Regions from separate parts of the Paenibacillus sp. Cedars genome, predicted to be linked through region 3. Evidence: riboswitches for the same ligand, from Rfam matches in the RefSeq annotation. Region 3 holds a riboswitch; each other region holds the start of a gene.
The links. A riboswitch is a leader RNA that binds a small molecule or an ion and turns the genes downstream of it on or off. The one in region 3 is predicted to bind cobalamin.

Region 1 (8,017 bases), 1.5 Mb from region 3:
AGCGAGAGATCCCGGGACAGATTGCGTTCAATGTAAGCTTTTGCCTCTTCAACAGGCTCCTTGGCATTGCCTTTTCGCTTCTCCCGAATGAGCTTCACCGTCTGATCCACTGCCTGGCGGAAATCCTCAAAGGTATTGCGTTTCACGCCAGCTTCCGATTCGGGCATTCCTGCCAAAGACTCAAACGAATACACATCCCTGCCGTTTAGCTGCTTGATCAGCTTCGCGTAGAGCTCATCCAGCAATTCCTGAAGCTGAATGGCTTCAAGCCTGCGCTCATTGCAATAATCCTCAATTTCCTGCAGTTTGGCCTGGATGTCATTCATTTGCAAATGCCATACGGCGAGCTCCAGCTGCTCCAGCCAATTCTCCAGCTTGGACAGAGGGAAATACATTCGTTGTTTCTCCTGCATCGATTTCCGGTCCGACATCAGTTTATTCATCGTGTGATGTACCACCGATTTGGTCACAGGCTTAAGCAAATACTCCTTAACCCCATACGACATACATTTCTGAGCGTATTCGAAATCTCCGTAACCGGAGATAACCACCACCGTAATGTCGCCATATTTCTCATAAAGCTGCTTGCTCAGCTCCAGGCCGTCCATCTTTGGCATTTTGATATCCGTGAAAATGAAATCCGGTCGTGTCGTCTGGATCGATTCCAATGCTTCAATGCCGTTCTCGGCCGTATCCGCTTGAATCATCGAAGGATCCGCCTGGGTGATCAGTTTCGCCAAGCCCATTCTTATCATAGGTTCGTCATCAACGACCAGAATGCGGTACATTACCCGTTCCCCTTTCGAAAGCAGCGAGAGTAGTTTAGCTTTAGCAAGATACTCCTCTGCTTGATTCAAGCAGAGGAGTCATTCTTCAACACTATACTAAAACATGCTCTGCTTATTCGAAAGCGTTTTCTTTTTCGTTAAATCGTTTCGTTGCTTCTTCAATAATCTCGTTGCCGCCTTTGGACAGGTATTCTTCCAGCACCTTGCCGTAATCTTCGATCGGCTCCCTGCCGTATACCATGCGCAGGACATGTTCCAGGATCAGAGGCGGAAGTTCATCCGATTTCGGATTCAGCTCGGGGTACTTAACCATCGCTTCCAGTCTCGGATCGAACTCGATCCCGCGGCGACCTTCCTTCGATAGCATGTTATCAAAGGCACTGATCAGTTCCTTGCCGGAATCGGACAGCTCGGATACGCGCTTGTTGTACGTTGTATCCTGCACCAGCCACAGCCAGTAGTTCAAATACCGCATTTTATCCGCGCCGGCGGCATCCGTCGGAACCTCAAAGACCGGCTTGCCATCGGTTACTTGATAATCCTCGCCTTCAATCCCGAAGCTGAAGAACAATTCCGCATCTTCACTGACCATCCAGTTGAAGAATTTCACGATATCCTCCGCCTTATCCTTCGCTTTGGCGTTAATGAAGAAAGAACGGGTGACCGGATTATAATGGGCATAGCCCCCCTTGCCATCAGGTCCTACCGGAGATGGAATCAGAGCTACTTTGGCATCCGGTACATTCTCGGTGAGCTGGGTTCCCCAGATCGGAAGCTCATTCGCATTCATGGACCACATGCCAGCTTTGCCACTCGTTACGATGGACTTGAAATCAGCGCTCTCGATCGTGGCGAATTCCTTGCTGATCAATCCTTCTTCATGCATTGTCTTATAGATTCCAATCGCTTGCTTCATATTCTCCTCGTCGAAGAAGGTAGGCTTCACCTTCCCGTCCGGGAACACTTTGAACTGGTTCAGATAGCCCAGTACGTCATAAGCGCCGAAGAAGGTATCGGCATATTTGAAGTTCTGGCGACCGGCATAAGGCTGCTCCACCCCGGCTTCTTTGAACGCTCGGAGTACGTCCATCGTCTCCTCAACCGTTGTCGGAATTTCCTTGCCCACCTTCTCCAACAGGTCGGTACGAATCCACGTTGCCCGTCTGGATGGATTGGAGAGAATTTCGGGAATCCCGTAAATGTTGCCTGTCTTCGAGTCCGTCATCCGCTTCCAGGCTTCCTCCGGGATAAACTTGAGCAGATCCTGCCCGTGCTCTTGCAGAAGATCGTTCAGCGGCAGAAACACTCCGTTCTCGACAGCGCCAGCCAGCTCAGGGCCGCTGATTCCGCCAGTTCCCTGCACCACATCCGGAATGTCGTTCGTTGCAAACATCTGCACCATTTTATCCTGGTACTCATTATGCGGAATGAGACGGATATCAAGGTCCGTATTCGTCTTTTTCTCCAGCTCCAACACATATTTATCCTTGTTGATATCCGCATTCTTCTCCACGTAGGATACGTTGAGCGTCCGCATCGAGATGGAGAATTTTGTTGCTCCCGCTGCTTCCCCGCCTTCTGTTTTACCGCCACCGGCATGGGTCCCGGCGTCGCCTCCATTGTTACCCGCACAGCCAGCAAGCATGGTCAGAACAAGACCTGCCGTGAGCGCGCGCGTCCACCTTTTTCTCATGAATACCCCTCTTTTCAAGCTAATATAGTCGCTCATAATAGCGCTTTCAAACTTAATATCAGTATAGAGAGCCGTCAGGGCGGGAACAAGGAATGTCTTTGGCTCGGTTTGTCGTTTTTTTAGGATCAAGCTTTGGACTACTCCACTGAATTATTCTTTGATCGACCCGATCATCATCCCATGAATGAAGAACCGCTGAAGAAACGGATACAGGAGAATGATGGGCACCGTAGCTACCAGAATAACGGCCATCTGGATGCCTTGCACGGACTGGGAGCTTGCTTCAAACGCAAGGTTGCCTGTATCGGTCAATCCTTCGTTCACGAGCAGCTCTCTTAACTTCACCTGCAGAGGATACTTGGCTCGATCATTGATATAGTAGAGTGCATCCATGTATTTGTTCCAGTTGGTCACCGAGTAGAATATGCCTACCGTCGCCAATGCCGGCTTCGACAGCGGAAGCACGATGCTCCATAATGTGCGGACCTCGCTGCATCCGTCAATACGGGACGAGTCGATCAGTTCATTCGGAATCTGGGTGAAGAAGGTTCGAAGCACAAACAGATTGAATGCACTGATTGCTGTTGGCAGCATCAACGACCAGAGCGTGTTCACCAGATTCAGCTCACGCATCAGAATAAATTGCGGAATCAGCGGCGCCGTGAAAATCATCGTCATCAGGATGATGATCATGATCGTTTTTCTGCCTACATACTCGGGTCTGGACAGTGGATACGCCAGTGAGGCAGTAGCAGCCAGATTAATGAAGGTCCCGAACACTGTAATATAAACGCTGATTCCAAAAGCTCTCCAAATGGAGACGTCATTGAATACATGCTGGTAGTAAGCGAACGTAAACTCCACCGGCCAGAACATGACCTCTCCCCGGTCGATAGCACCTGGGCTGCTGAACGACTGAGCGATCACGTTGAGAAAAGGGAACAGCATGGTGAGTGCAAGAAAGGTAAGGATAATATAGTTGCATACAAGAAACATTTTTCTGCCTGCACTGTCATATTTCACGTTGGATGTCACTCCCCTCTAATACAGCGACTCGCCGGTCGCTTTCTTGCTGATGGTGTTTGCTATCGAGATCAGGAACAAGCCGACAACGGATTTGAACACCCCGATGGCTGTTGCATAGCTGTACTGAAGCTGCTGCAGGCCAGCCTTATAAATGTACGTATCCAGAATCTCGCTGGATTGAATGTTAAGCGGGTTCTGAAACACAAAGACGCGTTCAAATCCATAATCCATGAAATCCCCAATCTTGAGCAGGAACAGGATCGTAATAACAGGAAGCAATGCCGGCAGCGTAATGCTGAGGGTCTGACGCCATCTGCCCGCTCCGTCAATATCGGAGGCTTCGTAGAGATCCGGGTTGATACCTGCAAGTGCCGCAAGATAGATGATGGTCCCCCATCCGACGTCTCTCCATAATCCGGAGCCCACCAGCACAGAACGAATATAGGAATCCTCTCCAAGAAAATAGATCGGCTCCATGCCGAACCAGCCCAGCATCACATTCACGATCCCGGATGATGGAGACAGAATGCCTACAAAGATACCGCTTACAATGACCCATGATAAAAAGTGCGGCGCATAGAAAATGGTCTGCACAATCTTCTTGTAAACGACTTGGCGAACCTCATTAAGGAGTAATGCCAGAACAATAGGCGCTGTAAAAGCAAACAAAATGTCGTACGTGCCCAGTAGAAGCGTATTGCGTAATATTTTCAAGAAATCGTAATGCTGGAACATCCGTTCAAAGTGCTCGAGACCCACCCATGGACTTTGGGTCACGCCGGCAAACAGATTATAATTCTGAAATGCGATGACGGAGCCCATAAGCGGAACATACTTGAACAATCCGAAGAACAGAAGACCTGGTAGGGATATGAAATACAATGCCCTGTATTTCCACATGAAGCCTAATATGTTTTTGCGCTTGGTATGTTTTCCCGGCAGCGCCTTGCTTACTGCTTTTGTTGGTTCGGCCATCTGTGCTCACCTCTTGTTTCTCAAATTGGCCGGTGCATGATCATCTATCGGAATTTCGTCAAACTGGATGCTGATGAATTCGGGTTCACGATCAATAATACGGGACAACTCTCTTGTAAAAACATCAATGATTTCGCTCTTCTGCTCATCCGAGCGTCCCTCATACATTTTAATCGTAATTTGCGGCAACGGCTTTCGCCTCCTTATGAAATGGATGTGATGAATATCCTTATCCTATAAGTTTTCAGGTACGGGCAGCAATGGAAGTTGATCGCTTCCCTTGTGTTTTTTTTAGGTGCAGAAGGCTGCTTGTGTTTTTTTAGCATCGGCTTGTTATTTCAATAGTTCTTCTGCTCCGCGTATAGAATTTATCGCCTTTCTATGGAACAATAGGTCTCAGCAGAAACGAAAAATCAGCCGATCTATACCATAAGTTCTGGGAGGGTTACGATGAACGGACAACAGCAGGAAGCGATCGCATCCTATGCGTTATTATGGGAACGACTCGAGGCCAAACTATCACGCATGGCGGAGCAGCTGGCAGACAAGGTTCCCCATGCAACCAGGAACGGGATCTATGATTCCACCCGGATCGATTGGTGGACCTCCGGTTTTTGGCCGGGAATGCTGTGGATTATGTATGATATGACCAAGCAGCCGCAGTATAAGGAATGGGCTTGGGAATGGGACATGAGACTTGAGCAGGCCATTATTGCAGAGAGCAACTTTCATCATGATGTAGGCTTTCAGTTTCTGCCGACGGCCGTAATCAAACATAAGCTGACCGGAGATCAGGATGCCAGGCGCAGAGGGGTGCTGGCCGCTACCCTGCTGGCTGGAAGATACAATCCCGCGGGACGGTTTATTCGTGCCTGGAATCAGGTGAAACCTACCTCCTGGAATCACGGGAATGAAGGCTGGTCCATCATTGACTCCACCATGAACCTCTCCCTCCTGTTCTGGGCCTCCGAGGAGACAGGTGATCCGAGATATGCGCATATTGCCAGAGAGCAGGCCAATACGGTAGTGGAGCATTTTATAAGACCGGACGGCTCCGTTCGGCACATTTGTCGGTTTGATCCGTTCACCGGGGAATTCATGGAAGCGCTCGGAGGACAAGGACTGGGACCCGAATCCGCCTGGAGCCGGGGCGCTGCCTGGGCCTTGCATGGCATGGCCAACACGTACCGGTATACCGGTGATATACGATATCTGGACGCCGCGAAACGCGTGGCGCATTTCTTTGTCGCGTCCCTTGAGGAGGATTCCATACCGCTCTGGGATTTTCGTGCGGAACCCGAGAAGCTGGAAACACCCGCAACAGCAGCAACCCATCAATCAGCTGAATCTCTCTTCATTGCGGCAGAACCCCGAGATACGTCAGCGGCATCCTGCGCTGCTTCGGGTTTGCTTGAGCTCGCAGATCAGGTACCGCAAACCGAAAGCGCGGTGTACCGCAGAAGTGCCTTGCGCATCATCGACTCCTTGACGACTCGTTACGCTGAATGGGATGATCCGAATTATGAAGGCATACTGAAAGAGGCAACAGGCCATCGGCCTGGTGACCAAAATATCAACGTCTCCCTGATCTATGGCGATTACTATTATGTTGAGGCCGCTGCCAAGTTAATGGGGTGGAAAAACCGGATCTTCTGATCCGGTTTTTTTTGCGTAAGACAACCTCCATTTAAATAGGTTGCATAATTATGGAATTTATTGTACCTTGATACTCAGCAATCAAATTTAATTAATGGGAATAGGTGCTGATGTTGAAGCCTCTTCAATTTCAGCTTAAAAGGGAAGTTTGGTGCAACACCAACGCGGTCCCGCCACTGTAACAGAGGAGTTTGCCATCGGATGATGCCACTGATCAGCTTTTGATCGGGAAGGCCATGGCAGACCTTGATTCTGGAGCCAGGAGACCTGCCTATTCTGACAACACTGCTTACCTACGGGAGATAGGGAGGTGTTAAAGATCGCAGCATCCGTATGTACACAACGGAGGCGTCTTTACCCTTGATATTTTGATCGGGGTAAAGGCGTCTTTTTTTATTCAGTCATTTAAATATGTTGGTGGAGGCGAAGATATTGTTGGCAAATGTTCAAAGCAGCAATCTCGGCTATCCGAGAATCGGAGCAAATCGCGAATGGAAAAAAGCATTGGAATCCTTCTGGAGCGGCAAGCTTGAGGAACACGAACTTCTATCCAAGTTGGACGACATTCGGTTGGACCGTTTACGCATTCAACAGGAGAAAGGCATCGACCTTATTCCGGTTCATGATTTTACAATGTACGACCATATGCTCGACATGTCGGTGATGTTTGGCTTGGTGCCACAGCGTTTCAAGTACGATGGTGGTCCTGTACCGCTGAGTGTCTATTTTGCCATGGCTCGCGGCAGTCAAGGTGCTGCCGCGTGCGAGATGACCAAATGGTTTAACACGAACTATCACTACATTGTACCGGAACTTCAGGATGCCAAACCACATCTTACGGTCAACAAGCCGCTAGAAGCTTACCGTGAAGCCAAATCCTCGCTAGGTATCGAAGGTAAACCTGTTCTTGTCGGTCCCTATACCTTCCTTAAGCTGTCTAAAGGCTACACCCCGGATCAATTCGAGTCCTTGCTGGACCAGTTCACGGATTTGTATGCGGTAATCCTGAAGGAGCTGGAGCAGGAAGGTGTTCAGTGGGTGCAGTTCGACGAACCGATTCTGGTTACTTCATTAACCAAAGATGAATTGGCGCTTGTATCATCCGTATACAAAAAACTTCATGCAGCGGCTCCGGCGATCCGGATCATGCTCCAAACCTACTTCGATTCGGTCAGCCATTATGTAGAGATCATCTCCTTGCCTGTGCAAGGCATCGGGCTTGATTTCGTACACGGCCTGGATGGTAATACCGAACAGCTGCTCAAGCACGGATTTCCTGAGGATAAGGTACTGGGGGTTGGTCTTATCAACGGGCGTAACATCTGGCGTTCAGATCTCGATGCCAAGCTGGAATTGCTGGACACCCTCTCCCAAAAGGTGAAGCCTTCTCAATATGTGATACAGCCGAGCTGCAGCCTGCTCCATGTTCCCGTATCCACAGCTTATGAGGATAAGCTGGACCCCGTACTTCGCCAGGCGTTATCTTTTGCCAATGAGAAGCTGGACGAATTGACGCTGCTCACTAGCGCGCTCAATAATGGGATTGAGTCCGTTTCCGAGCAGCTGAAAGAGCATAACCAGGCCGTAGCCGCCATGAATCAATCATCGCTGCGGAATAACGAACAGGTACAGAAAGAAACGTCCAAGGTTGTCGGATTGAATCCGACTCGAGCGCTGTCGTTTGAAGAGCGGCGCAAAGCCCAGCAGAAGAAATGGAATCTCCCGCTCCTCCCTACCACAACCATCGGAAGTTTCCCTCAGTCGACCGAAGTTCGGCAGGCCCGGAAGAACTGGAGAAGTGGCGAATGGTCTGCCGAGCAGTATGAAACCTTCCTCGCCGAGCAAACTCGCGCCTGGATTGAGATTCAAGAAGACATCG
Region 2 (8,017 bases), 2.0 Mb from region 3:
ATCAAGCGGTGAAACCGATTCATTACGTACGGTACATTGCCGTTCGCCTGAACGTCCTCAATGCCTGCGATACGCTCTTCAATCAAGCCGAACAGCGAAGCACTGGCTTCCCGTTCGCTTTTGGATGAATTAACGCCCATGTTCCGGATGAACACCATAAACAGAATCGACAGCAGCGTGAAGACCGTCATGACGATGGCGATAGGCAGACTCACCGTGAACATGAACCCCAATATCCCGGCCAACAGCACAAAACTGCCGATGACCTGCACGATAAACATCGCAAAAAAATTCGAGATGCTGGTAACATCACCATCGACCCGCTCAATCATTTCGCCTGGCGTCTTGACGTTATGAAACCGCATATCCAGACGCAGGCAATGCTTCAAAAGATCGCCACGCAGCCGGTTCGTTGCGCGCCACGAAATATCGTTACCCAGATAACTGACAGCCACCGTAATCAGCTGGTTAATGACAGCCACAACCAGGAATAATCCCGCCAGCTGAATCAGGCTGGCCAGAACACCGCCACCAGCTGCCGTATCGATAAACCGTTTAATAATCTGCGGATTCAGCAGCTGCAAGCCCGTCGACGTCAACAGCATAATAAGCAGAAGCAGCAGTCGTCCTTTGACCGGCTTCAAATATCGCAGCAGCCACGACATAGAAACCTTTTCTTTTTTGGGCACAGTGCCCACCCCCATATGCAAGCAAGTATGTACGAACCTCCATCACCCAAAAAAACAAGGCATGGCGGCAGTAAATCATTACCAGTCTACATGAAAACCACAGCCATTCCTAGGTAAAGAATAATTATAATGGGATGTGCGTTTATTCAGGAATGCATGATACATAAGTGTCGCAGCCACGCGAAATTTCCCGGTTGGACATGACTATGAAGAAAGCTCATTTATTTTTTTATTCCTATATAAATCTTCCAAGTCAAGACCCGCTTCAAAAAAAATCGAATCCCATAATTCAGCATACTCGTATATGTATAATAGAGTGACGTGCAACTTTTTGGAGGTGGGCATAATGAATACTGGGATCAGTGGATTAGACGGACTGGATGAAGAGAAGCTATTGGAAATTCGAGAAAATGCCTTAAAGCTCTCAGATATGAAACAAGAGGTGCCCGTGGAAGAACTGTTCTCGGAATCATTTATTCAACGGCATACCAAGTTTTCTTCCATAGATCACTTGCTGAAAGCTGCTGGTTACGAGGGAAGCACGGATGAAGATTTTGACATATTCATACAAGGAAGTACGATTAACCCGTTTATCGTTGAACATACCCCATTTCGAAGCTGGAAGGATTTTCAGGAATTAGCCGTATCCGCCTATATCACGAAATGGCTGGGATTCTAAATAATGTTGGCAGAATATCAGGTCCACACTAAGGTCTAGTTGAGGATCGAAAGAGCAGAAGACCAAAGAAGCCCCTCTAACCGAAGTTAGAGGGGCTTCTGATATATTTTTTAAGGGGTGCTTTTATTATATGCTGCGAATCTTAATGGGAGATTAAATTTTAATTAAGGGGAACTAAAATGTGGCTGGACGATTGGCTCATGGGTTATGGGTTATCGTTGCTGTCTTTGTTTTATTGTCCCATCCCACGGTTGCACCCAGTGCCTCGGCAGTCGCCCGAAGCGGTACATAGGTCACCCCGTTAATCAGCTTGCCATCCTGAATTGGTTTGCCGTTTACAATAACATTCACCTTATCACTCACCTCACCAGCCGCCTCCTTCTTTTGCAACCCGAGATATTTTGCAATGCCGGCAACATGACCTTCGATGAGGGCACCCACGACATCCTCTCTCTTAAGCTTGGCTGCATCCGCGGCAACATCAACAAACAAATTTTCTGTCAGTACCGCAGGCATGTTCGATTCACGGACCATGTGCAGGTTCTTTGCCTTCTGCCCCCTGTCGATTACGTTAAAAGGCTTTAAGGCCGTCATAATCTCGGTATGAAGCACATTTTGCAAAGAGGCTGTTGCAGCCGACGTATGCGTGTACTTATAGGATTCGAAGCCACCGGCTCCTCCTCCTGCATTACAGTGGACGGAAACCAGGATATCTGCCCCAGCCTTGTTGGCCGCCTCGGTCCGCTCCATTAGCGTAGGAAAAACATCCGCAGATCTGGAGAGCAGCACCTGCACGCCATTGTACTCGGCCTCCAGCCGGTTTTTCACGCTCAGGGACACCGCTAGCACGATGTCCTTTTCCAACAGACCATGAGCAGCCGCTCCGGTATCTTTTCCACCGTGGCCTGGATCAATAAATACCTTCTTCATCTCCCTTCACCTCATCTTTCCGAGCCGCAGCCCGTTTCATCTTTTCGACAGCGAAGGCCACGAACAAACTCGAATAATATGAATCGCTTACTATGTAATATATGATATAAAATGCCGAATGATAGGGCGCTCTCTCCTTAACAGGAATAGCCCCCGGATCACCCAGGGGCACAAAAAACACGCCTTGCGGCGCCATTTTTATATCATTCCAGCCAGAAATCAGGATATGATCTCCTTGCAATGAACATGCTGGTGAAGGGAATTGAACCCCCGACCTACGCATTACGAGTGCGTTGCTCTACCCCTGAGCTACACCAGCATATGTGGTTCGAAAACAAGCCTCCACGAACAGCAAAATTATTATAATACTTTAGCAGCAAAATACAAGTCCCAGCCTAGCCCTTGCAATAAGCAAGATTATCCGCCTAATTTTTCCTGCACCGATTGAATCTTTTGCTTGCTGGAGGAGACTTGATCCCTGCGGTCGTCAATCTTGACCGAAGTCGATACGCGCTGGGCTCCGGATAGAAATGGCGCCTCATGCAGAGCTTCAATCGCTCGCCAGATCATATTCAGCTCGCCCTCTATGATGGTGCTCATCGAAGTCAGCTCATATGTAATCCCGTCCTGTTGTTTCAATATACGCTGCATCTCGGCCACATAAGAGCTTAAGCTCGTTGTTGCTGTTCCAATCGGAATCACCGTCACTTCCGCTATAGCCAATACCAAAACCTCCCTCGCAACATCTCATATAAAGAACTCTTCAATCTCCAGACACAGATATCATATCAATTCTGATCACTCATATCAAAGCCCTTGACTCGCTATTCACAATAAAAAATAGTCTGCTCCTTCCACCACAGATCCAGTACGCAACTATCGTATTTTGTCAAAACGATAATATACGTGGTATCTGTGCAGAAAAGGTCGCATTCGGTCACAATCCAGGAAATGTTATGGCCTTTTGACAGTTTCTTAGCTGGCACAATGACCGCTCGTTTGCTATAATTCTTTTTGCGTTCAATTTTAAGAATATGGTTTACAAACACAATATATTGGGTTAAATTAGATAAACAACAACCAAATATAGTGTGTATAGGTGCCGGAACAACCTATAAGGCGGTCCGGCTTAATAGGGAAGCATGGTGTAAATCCATCACGGTCCCGCCACTGTAAGGGCTCTCGGCTATTTATCCTATCTAGGCCGAACCAAATCATGGAATATTCTTCTGGAGGACCTCATCAAGGTCTTGGGGAAGGCTCCGATTTGTCAAAGTCCGAGTCAGGAGACCTGCCTGTACGCAGCCAACACCAACCTACGGGACATTAGGTAAGTGTTCGTTAAACTTGCGTCTGTACATAACATCATGCCCCTTCAAGGGCTTATGTCAAACGTCATTCACGAATCACAGCGCACGGACATTTTCAAGCCTGCGGGTTTTAGAAAATGTTTTTTTGATGTCCTTTTTCATATTTCCCCCTAAGAAAGCGAGGAATTATTCATGCCCCAGCTCGTAGTTAAACCGAACAACCGTCAGCTCGCCTTTGATGAAATACGCCTCTCTGTCTATGCCGACCGCAATCTGAAAGGATTGGACATGCTTGATAAAGAGCGCCTGCTTCGCGGCGTAAATGCTAAACTGCGCGGTGAGCAAGTCACCGGCGAAGAAATCAGCAGCGCCTTCACGATGTCCGCGCTTGAGCTTGTGACAAAAGAAGAGCCGAATTGGAAGTTTGCAGCTGCGCGTTCGTTTCTGACCTCTTTATATAAAAAAGCGGCCACCAACCGCCGATACAAAGCCTACCCGGAAGAGCCTTACGGTGCCTTCTACCCGCTCATCACAGAGCTTGTACAGAAGGGCATCTATCGCGAGGATCTTCTGACCAGCTACACCAAGGAGCAAATCGAAGAGCTCGGCGAATGCATCGATCCAAGCCGCGATCTGCTGTTTGATTACATTGGTCTTTTGACACTGGCTGAGCGTTATTTGGCAACCGACTTTGACGGTCGTGTCATGGAACTTCCGCAAGAACGCTACATGGTAATCGCAATGTTCCTCATGCACAACGAGCCAGCCGACAAACGTATTGACCTTGTAAAAGAAGCCTACTGGGCGATGAGCAACCTGTACATGACAGCTGCCACACCGACCATGTCCAATGCAGGCAAAAAAGTAGCAGGCCAGCTCTCCAGCTGCTTCATTGATACCGTTGACGACTCTCTGGAAGGCATCTTCGATTCCAACACCGATATTGCCCGTCTCAGCAAAATGGGTGGCGGCATTGGCGTGTACCTCGGTAAAGTCCGTGCACGCGGCTCGGATATCCGCGGTCACAAGAACACCAGCTCCGGCGTTATCCCTTGGATTCGCCAATTGAACAACACTGCCGTAAGCGTTGACCAATTGGGAACTCGTAAAGGAGCCATCGCGGTTTATCTGGATGTGTTCCACAAAGATATTCTGTCCTTCCTGGATCTGAAGCTGAACAACGGTGACGAGCGTATGAGAGCCCATGACGTGTTCCATGGCATCTGTCTACCTGACCTGTTTATGGAGGCTGTAGAGGCCCGTGAGGAGTGGAGCCTGTTCTGTCCTCATGAAGTGAAGAAGATCATGGGCTGGAAAGACGAGAACGGCCGTCCGCTTGGCCTGGAAGACTTCTATGATCAAGCTCAAGGCGATGGCGAGTTCCGTCAAAAATATGCACAAGCCGTGGCGAACCCGCAGTTGCCGCGTATTACGGTACAAGCGATCGACATTATGAAACGCGTGATGAAATCCCAGCTTGAAACGGGTACACCGTACATGTTCTACCGCGACACGGTAAACCGTGCGAACCCGAACTCTGCACATGGCATGATTTACTCATCCAACCTGTGCACCGAGATCATGCAGAACCAATCTCCAACCGTTGTCGAGCAAGAAGAGTTGGTAACAACGGATGGTCAAACCCGGATCGTTATTTCCAAAATCCCTGGCGATTTCGTTGTCTGCAACCTGAATTCCATCCACTTGGCTCGCGCTGTACCGGCCGGTGTGCTGGAGCGTCTCGTTCCTATCCAGGTTCGTATGCTGGATAACGTTATCGACATCAACAATATTGAAGTTCTGCAAGCCCAATATACCAACAGCCAATACCGTGCGGTCGGTCTTGGAACCTTCGGCCTGCATCACTTGCTGGCGCTGGAAGGTATCCGCTGGGAGTCCGACGAAGCCGTTGCCTATAATGACAACCTGTATGAACACATCAATTACCTGCTCGTGAAATCCAGCATGGAGCTGGCCAAGGAAAAAGGCCACTATCCGAAATTCAAAGGCTCCGACTGGGAGAGCGGCGAGTACTTCACGTTCCGCGGTTACACCGACGGCGAGCATGAAGGCAAATTCGTAACCACCGAACAGTGGCGTGAGCTGCAACAGGAAGTACAAGCCAATGGTGTCCGTAACGCATGGCTGTTTGCCATCGCACCGAACGGCTCCACATCGATTATCGCCGGTTCCACAGCGAGCATCGATCCATTGTACGAACTTCTGTCTTATGAAGAAAAAACCACCTACAAAGTGGCTAACCCGGCTCCGGATCTGTCTGAAAAAACAATCTGGTACTACAAGACCGCTTTCCTGATCGACCAGCATTGGTCCATCAAAATGGCGGCTGCGCGTCAACGTCACGTTGACCAGGCGCAAAGCTTTAACCTGTATGTTCGCCCTGATATCCGGGCTTCGGAATTCCTGGAGCTGCACCTGCATGCATGGAAAGCCGGCATCAAGTCCACGTATTATGTGCGCAGCCGTGCGTTGACGATTGAAGAGTGTGAGTCGTGCGCAAGCTAAGAGTTTAATGTAAACTATTTCGAACCCGCCCAAACCCTCCCTTCCAAGGGAGGGCCCCAAGGGCTCTGCCCTCTGGACACCCGCAAGGTGTGCAGGGAATGAATTAGGCGCTTCTATGTTACTTTTGGTGGCTAGGAGCGCTTTCTCCCTTCGGGAACGCTGGAATGTAGTGCGGGGACTATGGCGTTACTCGTGCGTTTATTGAGTTACTTCCTGCGTGGACCGCTCTCCCTTTGGGAGTCGCTTCTCATGTTGTGCATGGAATAAGAGCTGCTTCGTGCGTTTATTGAGTTACTTCCTGCGTGGACCGCTCTCCCTTGGGAGTCGCTTCTCATGTTGTGCATGGCATAAGAGCTGCTTCGTGCGTTTATTGAGTTACTTCCTGCTGGGATCGCTCTCCCTTTGGGAGTCGCTTCTCGTGCGGTGCAGGGAGGAAGAGCTGCTTCGTGCGTTTGTTGAGTTACATCCTGCTGGGATCGCTCTCCCTTTGGGAGTCGCTTCTCATGCGGGTGCTACAAGCATCGAACGGCTGTAAGCGGGATTGAATATACTTTCTAATACAAGACTACAAGGGTAAGGGTATCCAAGCGGAAGAGTTTACGTCCGCCTTTGGGAGCCCTTTGATACCATTAAATACATTCAAGCAAAGGGCGGACAACAGCGGCTGGAGAGTGGATACCCGTCCCTTCAACCCGCCCTACTATAGATATGCAAGGAGAGAGAATTGGCATGCAAATGCAAAAGATATTTAACACCGAAGCACCCAACCGCTCCACCCGTGTAATTGAAGGTGAGTGCTCCGGGATCTTGAACTGGAACGACATTCGGATGCCTCATATGTATAAATTGTACAAGGTGCTGCTGCTGAACCACTGGATCGCGGACGAAATCCCGATGTCCAAGGATGCGCAGCAGTTCCCTACACTGGACTCAGAGGAACAGCGCACCTTCAAAATCAACATCTCCCTGCTGGCTGTGCTGGATTCCATGCAGACGATGTTTGTCAGCGATGTGAAGCGTTATTTTACCGACTCGTCACTCGAAGCCATCTCGGCCATCATCGGTCAGCAAGAGGTCGTTCACAATCAATCCTATTCCTACGTGCTCTCTTCCATCGTTTCGGATCAAGAGCAGAAGGAAATCTTCGAATACTGGAAGCATGATCCGGTTCTGCTGGAGCGCAATCAGTTCATTTCAGATATTTATCAGAACTTCCGCGATAATCCGTCGCCGCAAACCTTCTTTGAAGCGATGGTGGCCGACCTGATCCTGGAAGGTATCTTCTTCTATAGCACGTTTGCCTTCTTCTACAACCTGGCTCGCGACCAGAAGATGATGGCAACCAGCCAGATGATCTCTTACATTCAGCGTGACGAGAACCAGCACTGCTACTTCTTCGCCGAAGTATTCAAACAGCTGCTCAAGGATTTCCCAGAGCTGAACTCCCAAGAGAACATCGACTACCTGTACCGCACCATCGACCGTGCTGTTGAGCTCGAGACCAACTGGGCACACTACACGCTCAGCAATGTACGCGGCATCGATCTGAACGAGTTGGGCGACTACATCAAGTACATCGCAAACCGTCGTATTACGATGATGGGTCTGGAAAAAGCTTACCAAGGCGTAGACGTCAACTGCATGCCATGGATCAAGCCTTTCTCGGATGAAGCTCTGAACGCAACCAAAACCGATTTCTTCGAAGCCAAATCCCGTAACTACGGCAAGGTTGGCGACGACAACGGTTTTGACGATCTATAACAGAGTCTTCAAAGTCCTTGGGACACCCGCAAGCTTTGCAATATTCTTAAAAGCGCTTCTAGGCTAATATAGCACTAGGAGCGCTTTTTCCCTTTGGGAATGCTGGAAGATTGACGTAGGGA
Region 3 (8,017 bases):
CCTGTACGTCATCCAGGTTCAGATCAAACATGAGTGTGCCGTGGCTGAACATGCGTCCCCGCGTCGAGAACTGAGCGTTCCCTGAAATTTTCTTCTCGCCGACCTGGAGGTCATTTCGGCCGCTGAGCTCAGCGGGCACGCCCATCTTTTGCAGGAAGTCGATGACCGGCTGGGTGAACTTCAGGAAGTTGTGGAAGGACTGCCCGTCATCCTTTGTAATAAAGCTGAAATTCAGGTTTCCGAGATCATGGTATACTGCGCCGCCGCCGGACAGCCGGCGTACAATCTGAATGTTGTTGTCACGAACGTATTCCTGGTTGATCTCTTCAATCGTATTCTGATGCTTTCCGATGATGATGGAAGGCTTATTAATATAAAAGAGAAGGTAGCTCTCGTCCATCGACAAGTGCTTCAAGACATATTCTTCAATCGCTAGGTTAATGGATGGATCATGGATCCCCTGATTATCGATAAATAGCATAGTATCCTCCGTCGTCACAATTCAAAATGTGGTGCCACAAAGACTATTGTAAACCAATTTTAAGGCAGAGACAAAGCATTCCATGTTGACGAGTCAAGGAATGTAGCGACATAATGGTGGCATTACATAACGGCAGGGCTTGCAAGCGCTGTGGAATGGAACTGGAGGAGCCCGTATGAGTGATAAAAGACAACCCTTGATCGAGGTATACGGACATGGCGGGGATGTGGAGACAGCTGCTTCGACGTTTGGACAGCCGATTTCCGCTTTTCTGGATTACAGCGCCAACATTAACCCGCTTGGACCGCCTCAAGGGGTCATAACAGCATTGCAAGAAGGACTGGGCGCAGTTATTCGTTACCCGGATCCCGGGCATCGCAGCTTCAAGGGAATGCTCGCTGAGGAATTGCGCACCGATGCCCAGCGAATTCTTGTCGGCAATGGGGCGGCAGAATGCATGGCATTGCTGCTGATGGGCCTTCAGCCGCGAACGGTTGGAGTGGTCGATCCCTGTTTTTCCGAATATCGGGAGCTGTCTGTCAAGTTCGGATCGGATATCCGATCCGTTTGCGGTCGCCCGGAACGGGACTGGCGTGCGGACAAGGCGGATATTGTGGCGCTGCTTGCCCGCACGGATTTAGTATTCTTGGGGCAGCCCAACAATCCGAACGGGGTTCAATACAGCCTCGAGGATATCCGCGATATGGCGTCTGCTGCAGAGCAAGAAGGGAGTTGGCTGGTGCTGGATGAGGCCTTTATTGATTTCATTCCGCTGGAAGACAGGCAGACCTTGATGCCAGAGCTCCATCAATATCCTCGGACGGTAATCGTAAGATCGATGACCAAGTTCTATGCGATTCCGGGTCTGCGGCTCGGGTATACTATTGCGCATCCCGATGTCATACAGGCGATGGCTGGCAAGCAGGTCACATGGAGTGTCAATGGGCTGGCATTGCTTGCAGGAGAAGTGTGTTTAGGGAGCGGAAGGGATTATGAACAGAATACGCTGCAGCTGATTCACGAAGAGCGTGTCAAGCTGATGCAGGGACTGCAAGCGCTGGGGCTCGATGTTACGCCAGGGGAAGCCAATTTTCTGCTGATGGAGCTTCCGCAGCATATGGACGCAGAAAGTTTTCAACGGGAAATGGGCAGACGCGGCGTGCTTGTCCGCAGCTGCGCCATGTACCCGGGTCTGGGTGAGCGCCATATCCGGCTAGCCGTTAAAGATGCCCAGTCCAACGACAGGATGCTTGCCATGGCGGCGGAGGTTCTTTTGAAATCTTCTGGATGACGTGCCTTAGGGATTGTCAGAACGGCAGTTACATGGGCAGCGCACTTGGTGGGGAGTTAACAAGATCATGGAGCAGGGAGAGAGAAACGTGGCCGTACCTTTTCTAACAAGCAAGAGTCACCTTTACCGTTCGGAAGCGTGGCCGGGAACGACAGTGTTCCTGGAAGCGGAGCAGGATTACCCGCATATTCGGATATCGCTGCCGGATCAGGCCGTTTCCTTAAGCAGTGCCATATATGGCGGCGGATTTGGGCGTGTGGATCATCTGGTGAACCGCTATGTGGACAGGCATTACGATTGCAGTGATCCCGTAAACGATATGTTTAGCTTTATCGAGGAACACGGGTATCCGGCTGGCTCTACGGCGGGATTGATGACAGCGGTAAAACTGAAATATGCATCCATATGGGAAGAGCGTGGGGAACAAGCCTCCATTCTATGCTGCGCCACCGCTGGTGTGGGCAATGCTGCGCGTGCAGGATCAAGCCGTACGACCTTTGCCGCTTATCAGCCGGGCACGATTAATATCATGCTGTTGATCGACGGGATGATGACGCCTGCTTGTATGGTGAATGCCGTCCTGACGGCAACGGAAGCAAAGGCCGCAGCACTTCATGATCTGGGCGTGAAGGATCATGAAACGGGAGCCATCGCGACCGGAACGACAACCGATGCCATCGTCTTGGGGGTTAGCGGAAATCCCGCTTACGGCGTGAATCATCATTATGCCGGAACTGCAACCGATATGGGCGGTATGATTGGCCAACTCGTTTACCGCAGTGTTACGGAGAGTATTGTCTCTGAGAGAGCGGACCGGATATGACAGCCATATGGGTCATCTGGGCAGCCGTGCTGCTGGACTTACTGATCGGGGATCCGAGATGGCTGCCCCATCCTGTCATCGGCATGGGGAAGGTCATTCGCCGGGTGGAAGGATGGATACGCCATCGTGCGACTACGGCTCAAGGCCTGAAGCGTGCGGGCATTCTGCTGCCGGTGATTGTGGCCGGCGGCTCCTTTGTGCTGACTTGGCTTCTGCTGCTGTTGTGTGCGGCGATTCATCCTTGGCTTGCCTGGGGAGCGGAGATCGTGCTCATAGCCACTACGATTGCTGTAAAAGGGCTGCGTGATGCCGGACTGGAAGTATACAGCCATCTTAATTCCGGGAATCTCGCCAAAGCGAGATACTCCCTTAGCATGGTGGTCGGCAGAGACACCGACCATCTGGATGAGCCGGAGGTTGTACGCGGAACGGTGGAGACGGTGGCGGAAAATATCGTGGATGCGGTGATCGCCCCGCTGTTGTTTGCCCTGATCGGCGGAGCGCCGCTTGCAATGGCCTACCGTGCGGTGAATACACTCGATTCCATGGTCGGTTATAAAAACGAGAAATACGAGTCCCTAGGCTGGGCTTCCGCCCGTTTGGACGATATCGCCAATTGGATACCAGCGCGCCTGACCGCAGGCCTGTTAACCGTGGTGGCTGCGATGTTCTCATTGCAGTGGAAGCAAGCGATTGCGATGGTCAAAAGAGATGCACGGAAGCATCCAAGCCCGAACAGCGGCTTCCCGGAATCCGCGGTTGCCGGTGCCTTGGGCATTCGCCTGGGAGGTGAGAATTCCTATCAAGGCGTGATCTCGTTCCGGGCTTACATGGGCGATCCCGAACGTGCGCTTCATGCAGAGCATATTCGGGTGACAACCCGGCTTCTGCTGGGCGTATCCATTCTGTTCACGGTACTCGGCACAGCGGTGCTGGGGCTGATTACAGCAGCCGGAGGTGCGTTATGGCTGTAAGACTGAACCTGCATCTTGTTCGTCATGGCCGTACGCAGTGGAATGAGGAACGCCGTTACCTGGGTCACGAGGATCAGGGGGCTCTGATGGAAGGGCTGGAACAGCTGCTTCCGCTGCGGGAGGAGTTTCGCTCCAGGCATTTTGCCAAGGTCTATTGCAGTGATCTCCTTCGTTGTAGACAAACACTGAACTGCATCCTGTCGGATTTACATATGCCCGGCATTACAAATGAGGTCGAGCTTGGCAGCGTTATTCCCGGTGTCTGTTATGACAGGAAGCTGCGGGAGTTTGATTTTGGCGATTGGGAAGGAAAAACCTACGAGGATTTGAAGGAAAATGCGGCTTATCGGCGCTGGATCGACAACCCGGGAACGGTTACGCCGCCGAGCGGGGAGAGTTGGCCATCTTTTTGTTCCCGAATTGAGGTTTTTCTGGCCGAAATGTATCAGGATATGAAGGGGTTATTGTCGATGCAGGAAGGCCCCGCTATTCTCTTGGAGTCAGAGTCAGAGTCAGAGTCAGAGTCAGAGTCAGAGTCAGAGTCAGAGTCAGAGTCAGAAGCAGCGGGCCACGATACTGAGACTCAGCCGGGGGTGCTCGATATGGACGTGCTTGTAGTCACCCACGGGGGCGTCATCCGGCAGATTGCAGCGGCAACCCTCCCGGATACAGAATTCTGGGCTACGTCGGTATCGCCGGGCGAGGTGCTCCAGCTGCAGCTGGCCTGGGACGGAGCACGCTGGCGAGGCGTACGGGTAAACGAATAAATGAAATCGTACGATTTTGGCGAGGAATGAACGATAACGGGAAAAACCAATATCGTTAAACCCTTGAAACGAGCGAAACTTCCAGTTGTAAGGCGATGGTTTATCGCCTATAATCTTGTGCAGAGAAACCATGCTTGGCCTATCATAAATAAATTCATATTGTTTGCGAGGGTCCCGGACAGAAGAGGTTATTCATGTCTTCTGCCGGGTTAATAGGGAAGCCGGTGCAAGTCCGGCACGGTCCCGCCACTGTGAAGCAGGGACTTCTCCACATGCCACTGAGCGTCAGCGCTTGGGAAGGCGGGGAAGTCGTTACAGCCTGTAAGTCAGGAGACCTGCCCTTAGCGAATGAATGACGGTCCTTCGAGGAGAGGATTACGTTTTGCAGTCCCGTGCGGACGGCAGTTTAAGGCGCTATCTGTGAACGGTTATCCAGGTGTCCTTACGTTAAAACGTAATCCCTGAGTCCTTATTTACGAGGAATCAGGGATTTTTGCTTCTTTGGAGTATGACGATTGACGTTTTTCTTCCTGCTCAGGGGATCGGTTGAAGGAATTTAGACGTACAGCGCCAGGTTCTCAATTATGTTTAGGGGGATTTGAAGAGATGAAAGCAATAAACAAAACATGGTCCGTATTTCTGGTAGCCATACTGATGGCTCTGGCCTTGATCGGCTGTGGCGGGGAAGAAGCGGCACCGAAAGAAACCACGCCGCAAGCTGCACAGGAGCAAGGACAGACCAACGAAGCGCCAGCCGACTCCAGTGAGGAGCTTAAGACCACGTATCCATTAACGGTTAAGGATTCAACCGGGGTTGAAATGACGTTTGATAAAGCGCCGGCTAAGATTGCATCCTTGACTCCGTCCGAGACGGAAAAGCTGTTTGCTCTGGGTCTGGATGAGGAAATCGTAGGCGTATCGGATAATGACGATTATCCGGAAGCCGCGAAATCCAAGCCCAAATTGGGCGGATTCCAAGTGAATGAAGAGGCTATTATTGCAGCTGATGCCGATGTGGTGTTTACCGCTTCGATGAATGCACAGAATGCCGAGAAACTGCGTGAGCTTGGCGTAACCCTGTTTGTCAATGATCCGAAAACCATCGATGCCGTGATGGAGAACATTGAGCTGATCGGACAAATTACCGATCGTCAAGCTGATGCCAAAGCGGTCGTAGATCAGATGAAGCAGGAACTGGCATCCGTTACGGAAGCTGTGAAATCCGTGAAGGATGAAGACAAGAAGAAGGTGTACGTCGAGTTCTCCCCGGGATGGACTGTAGGCAAAGGCGAATTTATGGATGAGATCATCACTGCAGCCGGCGGTGTTAATGCAGCTGGCGATACGGAAGGCTGGTTCGAAATCAGCGAAGAAAAGATTATCGCTGCGAACCCGGATGTCATTCTGTACACGGACGATGTGGTTGATGAAGCGACCAAAAAAACACTGGATCAACTCATTAAAGAGCGCGGAGGCTGGGATCAGATCGAAGCCATCAAGAACGATCAGGTCATTGCCGTAGATGCCAACCTGCTGAGCCGTCCGGGTCCCCGCGTTACGCAAGGACTGATTGAAGTGGCGAAGGCCGTTTACCCGGAACTGATGAATCCATGAATAAAAAACTTGCAGGATTCGGTGCGGCCGGCGTTATCCTATTGCTGCTAACCTTGGTTGTCAGTCTCGGAATCGGATCCGTTCACCTGCCTGTGAGAGAGATTGGGGCGATGCTGCTGCACCGGCTGCCGGGGATCGGCGATTCCATCCTCCCGAGCTGGGAAGCTTCATCCGAACAAATTCTGATGAAGGTGAGGTTACCGCGGATTTTGCTGGGGATGCTTGTTGGAGCTTCCCTGGCGGTAGCCGGGGCTGCCTTTCAGGGCGTATTGCGTAATCCGCTGGCGGATCCGTTCACGCTCGGTGTATCCTCGGGTGCTGCGCTTGGCGCAGCATCCCTGATTTTTTTCGGGATGGAATACTCCTTTGCTGGAGGTTACACCCTGCCGCTTGTAGCATTTCTGACCGGAGCAGGCACATTGTGGGTTGTGCTGCTGTTGGCAAGGGATCAAGGAAAGCTGCCGATTCACGGACTGATCCTGTCCGGGGTGGTCATGCAGTCGTTTCTGGGCGCTGTGGTTTCGTTTCTGACGGTGATGTCCAAAGATACGGTAAACCAAATCCTGTACTGGACGATGGGGAGCCTGAGCATGCGCGGATGGTCGTATACGGCCATCCTTTTCCCGTATTTTATCGTGGGATTCGCGTATTTATGGAGCCGGTCGCGAGCGCTTAATATTTTGTCGCTTGGGGAACGGCAGGCCGCTCATATGGGATTGAATGTGGATCGCCTGAAGACAAGCGTACTGATCGTAGCTACCCTCCTTGCCGCCGCTGCCGTATCGGTCTCCGGCGTCATTGGCTTCGTGGGGCTTGTGGTTCCGCATATGATACGCCTTATCACAGGCTCCGATTACCGTATCATTGTCCCTTTGTCGGCTCTGGGCGGTGCGATTTTTATGGTCTGGTGCGATACGGCTGCACGATCCGTGCTGGCTCCAACGGAAATACCGCTCGGGGTGGTCACTGCATTCATAGGCGCTCCTTTCTTTGCGTACCTGCTGTACCGGAACAAAAAACGGCGTAGGGAGGGGTTAGCATGATTAGAGCCCAGGGTCTTGGCAAGGCATATGGCCAGGTGCCGATACTTGCAGGTGTAGATCTGCACATAACGGAAGGTGAATGGTGGGGAATCATCGGTCCGAATGGAAGCGGCAAATCCACCCTGATGCAGCTGTTATCCGGTGTGGAGAGTCCTACGGCAGGGAGCGTCTCGCTCCGGGGCAGGGAGCTTTCGAGTTATAACAGAAAAGCGCTGGCACAAATCGTAGCCGTCCTTCAGCAGGAAGGTCTCGATCCGACGGATTTTACCGTGCGGGAAGTGCTGGAAATGGGACGCTTCCCGTTTCTGAATTGGCTTGGTCGAGAAGATAAAGATGCGACCCCGCTCATTGATGCCATTATTCGGAAGCTGGATCTTGGCGGTTTCGAGGAACGTCGGCTTACCGAGTTAAGCGGGGGTCAGCGTCAACGAGTTGCCCTTGGCAAGGTGATGGTCCAGGAGCCGTCCTTGCTGATGCTGGATGAACCGACAACCTATCTGGATATTCGCTATCAGCTTCAATTCATGGATATGGTGGCAGAATGGCGGAACTCATCCGGCATTACGGTGATCAGCGTACTGCATGATCTGAACCTGGCGGCTCAATTTTGCGATAAGCTGCTGGTTCTGGATCAGGGAAAGGTCGCAGGGGTCGGGAAGCCGGAGGAAGTGCTGACAGCAGAATATATTCGCCAAATATTCAGGGTAGAGCCCTCCATTGTCACCCATCCCGAGAACGGAGCTCCACAGGTGCTGTTAACGGCGAACAGCACATGGTCCTGACAGCTCTTGCTCCGGCTTCTGCTGGCGATGTAAGATTTAGGTGCAAGAAAGAAGGAGGAAGTTTGAATTGAGTAAATCCTTGACGGATCATTTGAACGATATAACGGCTAACATCAAACCTCTGAATGCCGAAGTGCAGGCCGCGACCGCAGCCTATTTGGACACCTTGACGAAACCTCCGGGGAGCCTTGGCAAGCTCGAGTCGCTTGCAATTCAATTAGCCGGGATCACAGGCAACATCA

Region 1: linked by a shared signal. The riboswitch ahead of metE (5-methyltetrahydropteroyltriglutamate--homocysteine S-methyltransferase) and the one ahead of B9D94_RS05420 (ABC transporter substrate-binding protein) in region 3 are both predicted to bind cobalamin.
Region 2: linked by a shared signal. The riboswitch ahead of B9D94_RS25360 (ribonucleoside-diphosphate reductase subunit alpha) and the one ahead of B9D94_RS05420 (ABC transporter substrate-binding protein) in region 3 are both predicted to bind cobalamin.

Annotation. Positions count from the first base shown of each region.
Region 1 covers NZ_CP020866.1:2,327,102-2,335,118, reverse strand. Annotated here, with positions in the region: gene B9D94_RS12395 (response regulator transcription factor) at 1-788, opposite strand, end outside; gene B9D94_RS12390 (extracellular solute-binding protein) at 901-2,481, opposite strand; gene B9D94_RS12385 (carbohydrate ABC transporter permease) at 2,632-3,504, opposite strand; gene B9D94_RS12380 (ABC transporter permease) at 3,523-4,482, opposite strand; gene B9D94_RS12375 (tautomerase family protein) at 4,489-4,671, opposite strand; gene B9D94_RS12370 (glycoside hydrolase family 88 protein) at 4,933-6,138, shown strand; cobalamin riboswitch at 6,224-6,428, shown strand; gene metE (5-methyltetrahydropteroyltriglutamate--homocysteine S-methyltransferase) at 6,574-8,017, shown strand, end outside.
Region 2 covers NZ_CP020866.1:5,175,234-5,183,250, forward strand. Annotated here, with positions in the region: gene B9D94_RS25335 (ABC transporter ATP-binding protein) at 1-689, opposite strand, end outside; gene B9D94_RS25340 (hypothetical protein) at 1,036-1,368, shown strand; gene B9D94_RS25345 (N-acetylmuramoyl-L-alanine amidase) at 1,567-2,298, opposite strand; tRNA gene B9D94_RS25350 (tRNA-Thr) at 2,546-2,617, opposite strand; gene B9D94_RS25355 (MTH1187 family thiamine-binding protein) at 2,716-3,021, opposite strand; cobalamin riboswitch at 3,379-3,612, shown strand; gene B9D94_RS25360 (ribonucleoside-diphosphate reductase subunit alpha) at 3,801-6,134, shown strand; gene B9D94_RS31170 (hypothetical protein) at 6,496-6,669, shown strand; gene B9D94_RS25365 (ribonucleotide-diphosphate reductase subunit beta) at 6,864-7,895, shown strand.
Region 3 covers NZ_CP020866.1:794,803-802,819, forward strand. Annotated here, with positions in the region: gene B9D94_RS05395 (lipoate--protein ligase) at 1-481, opposite strand, end outside; gene B9D94_RS05400 (pyridoxal phosphate-dependent aminotransferase) at 657-1,772, shown strand; gene B9D94_RS05405 (adenosylcobinamide amidohydrolase) at 1,840-2,595, shown strand; gene cbiB (adenosylcobinamide-phosphate synthase CbiB) at 2,592-3,569, shown strand; gene B9D94_RS05415 (histidine phosphatase family protein) at 3,560-4,336, shown strand; cobalamin riboswitch at 4,489-4,694, shown strand; gene B9D94_RS05420 (ABC transporter substrate-binding protein) at 4,943-5,950, shown strand; gene B9D94_RS05425 (FecCD family ABC transporter permease) at 5,947-6,993, shown strand; gene B9D94_RS05430 (ABC transporter ATP-binding protein) at 6,990-7,775, shown strand; gene cobT (nicotinate-nucleotide--dimethylbenzimidazole phosphoribosyltransferase) at 7,843-8,017, shown strand, end outside.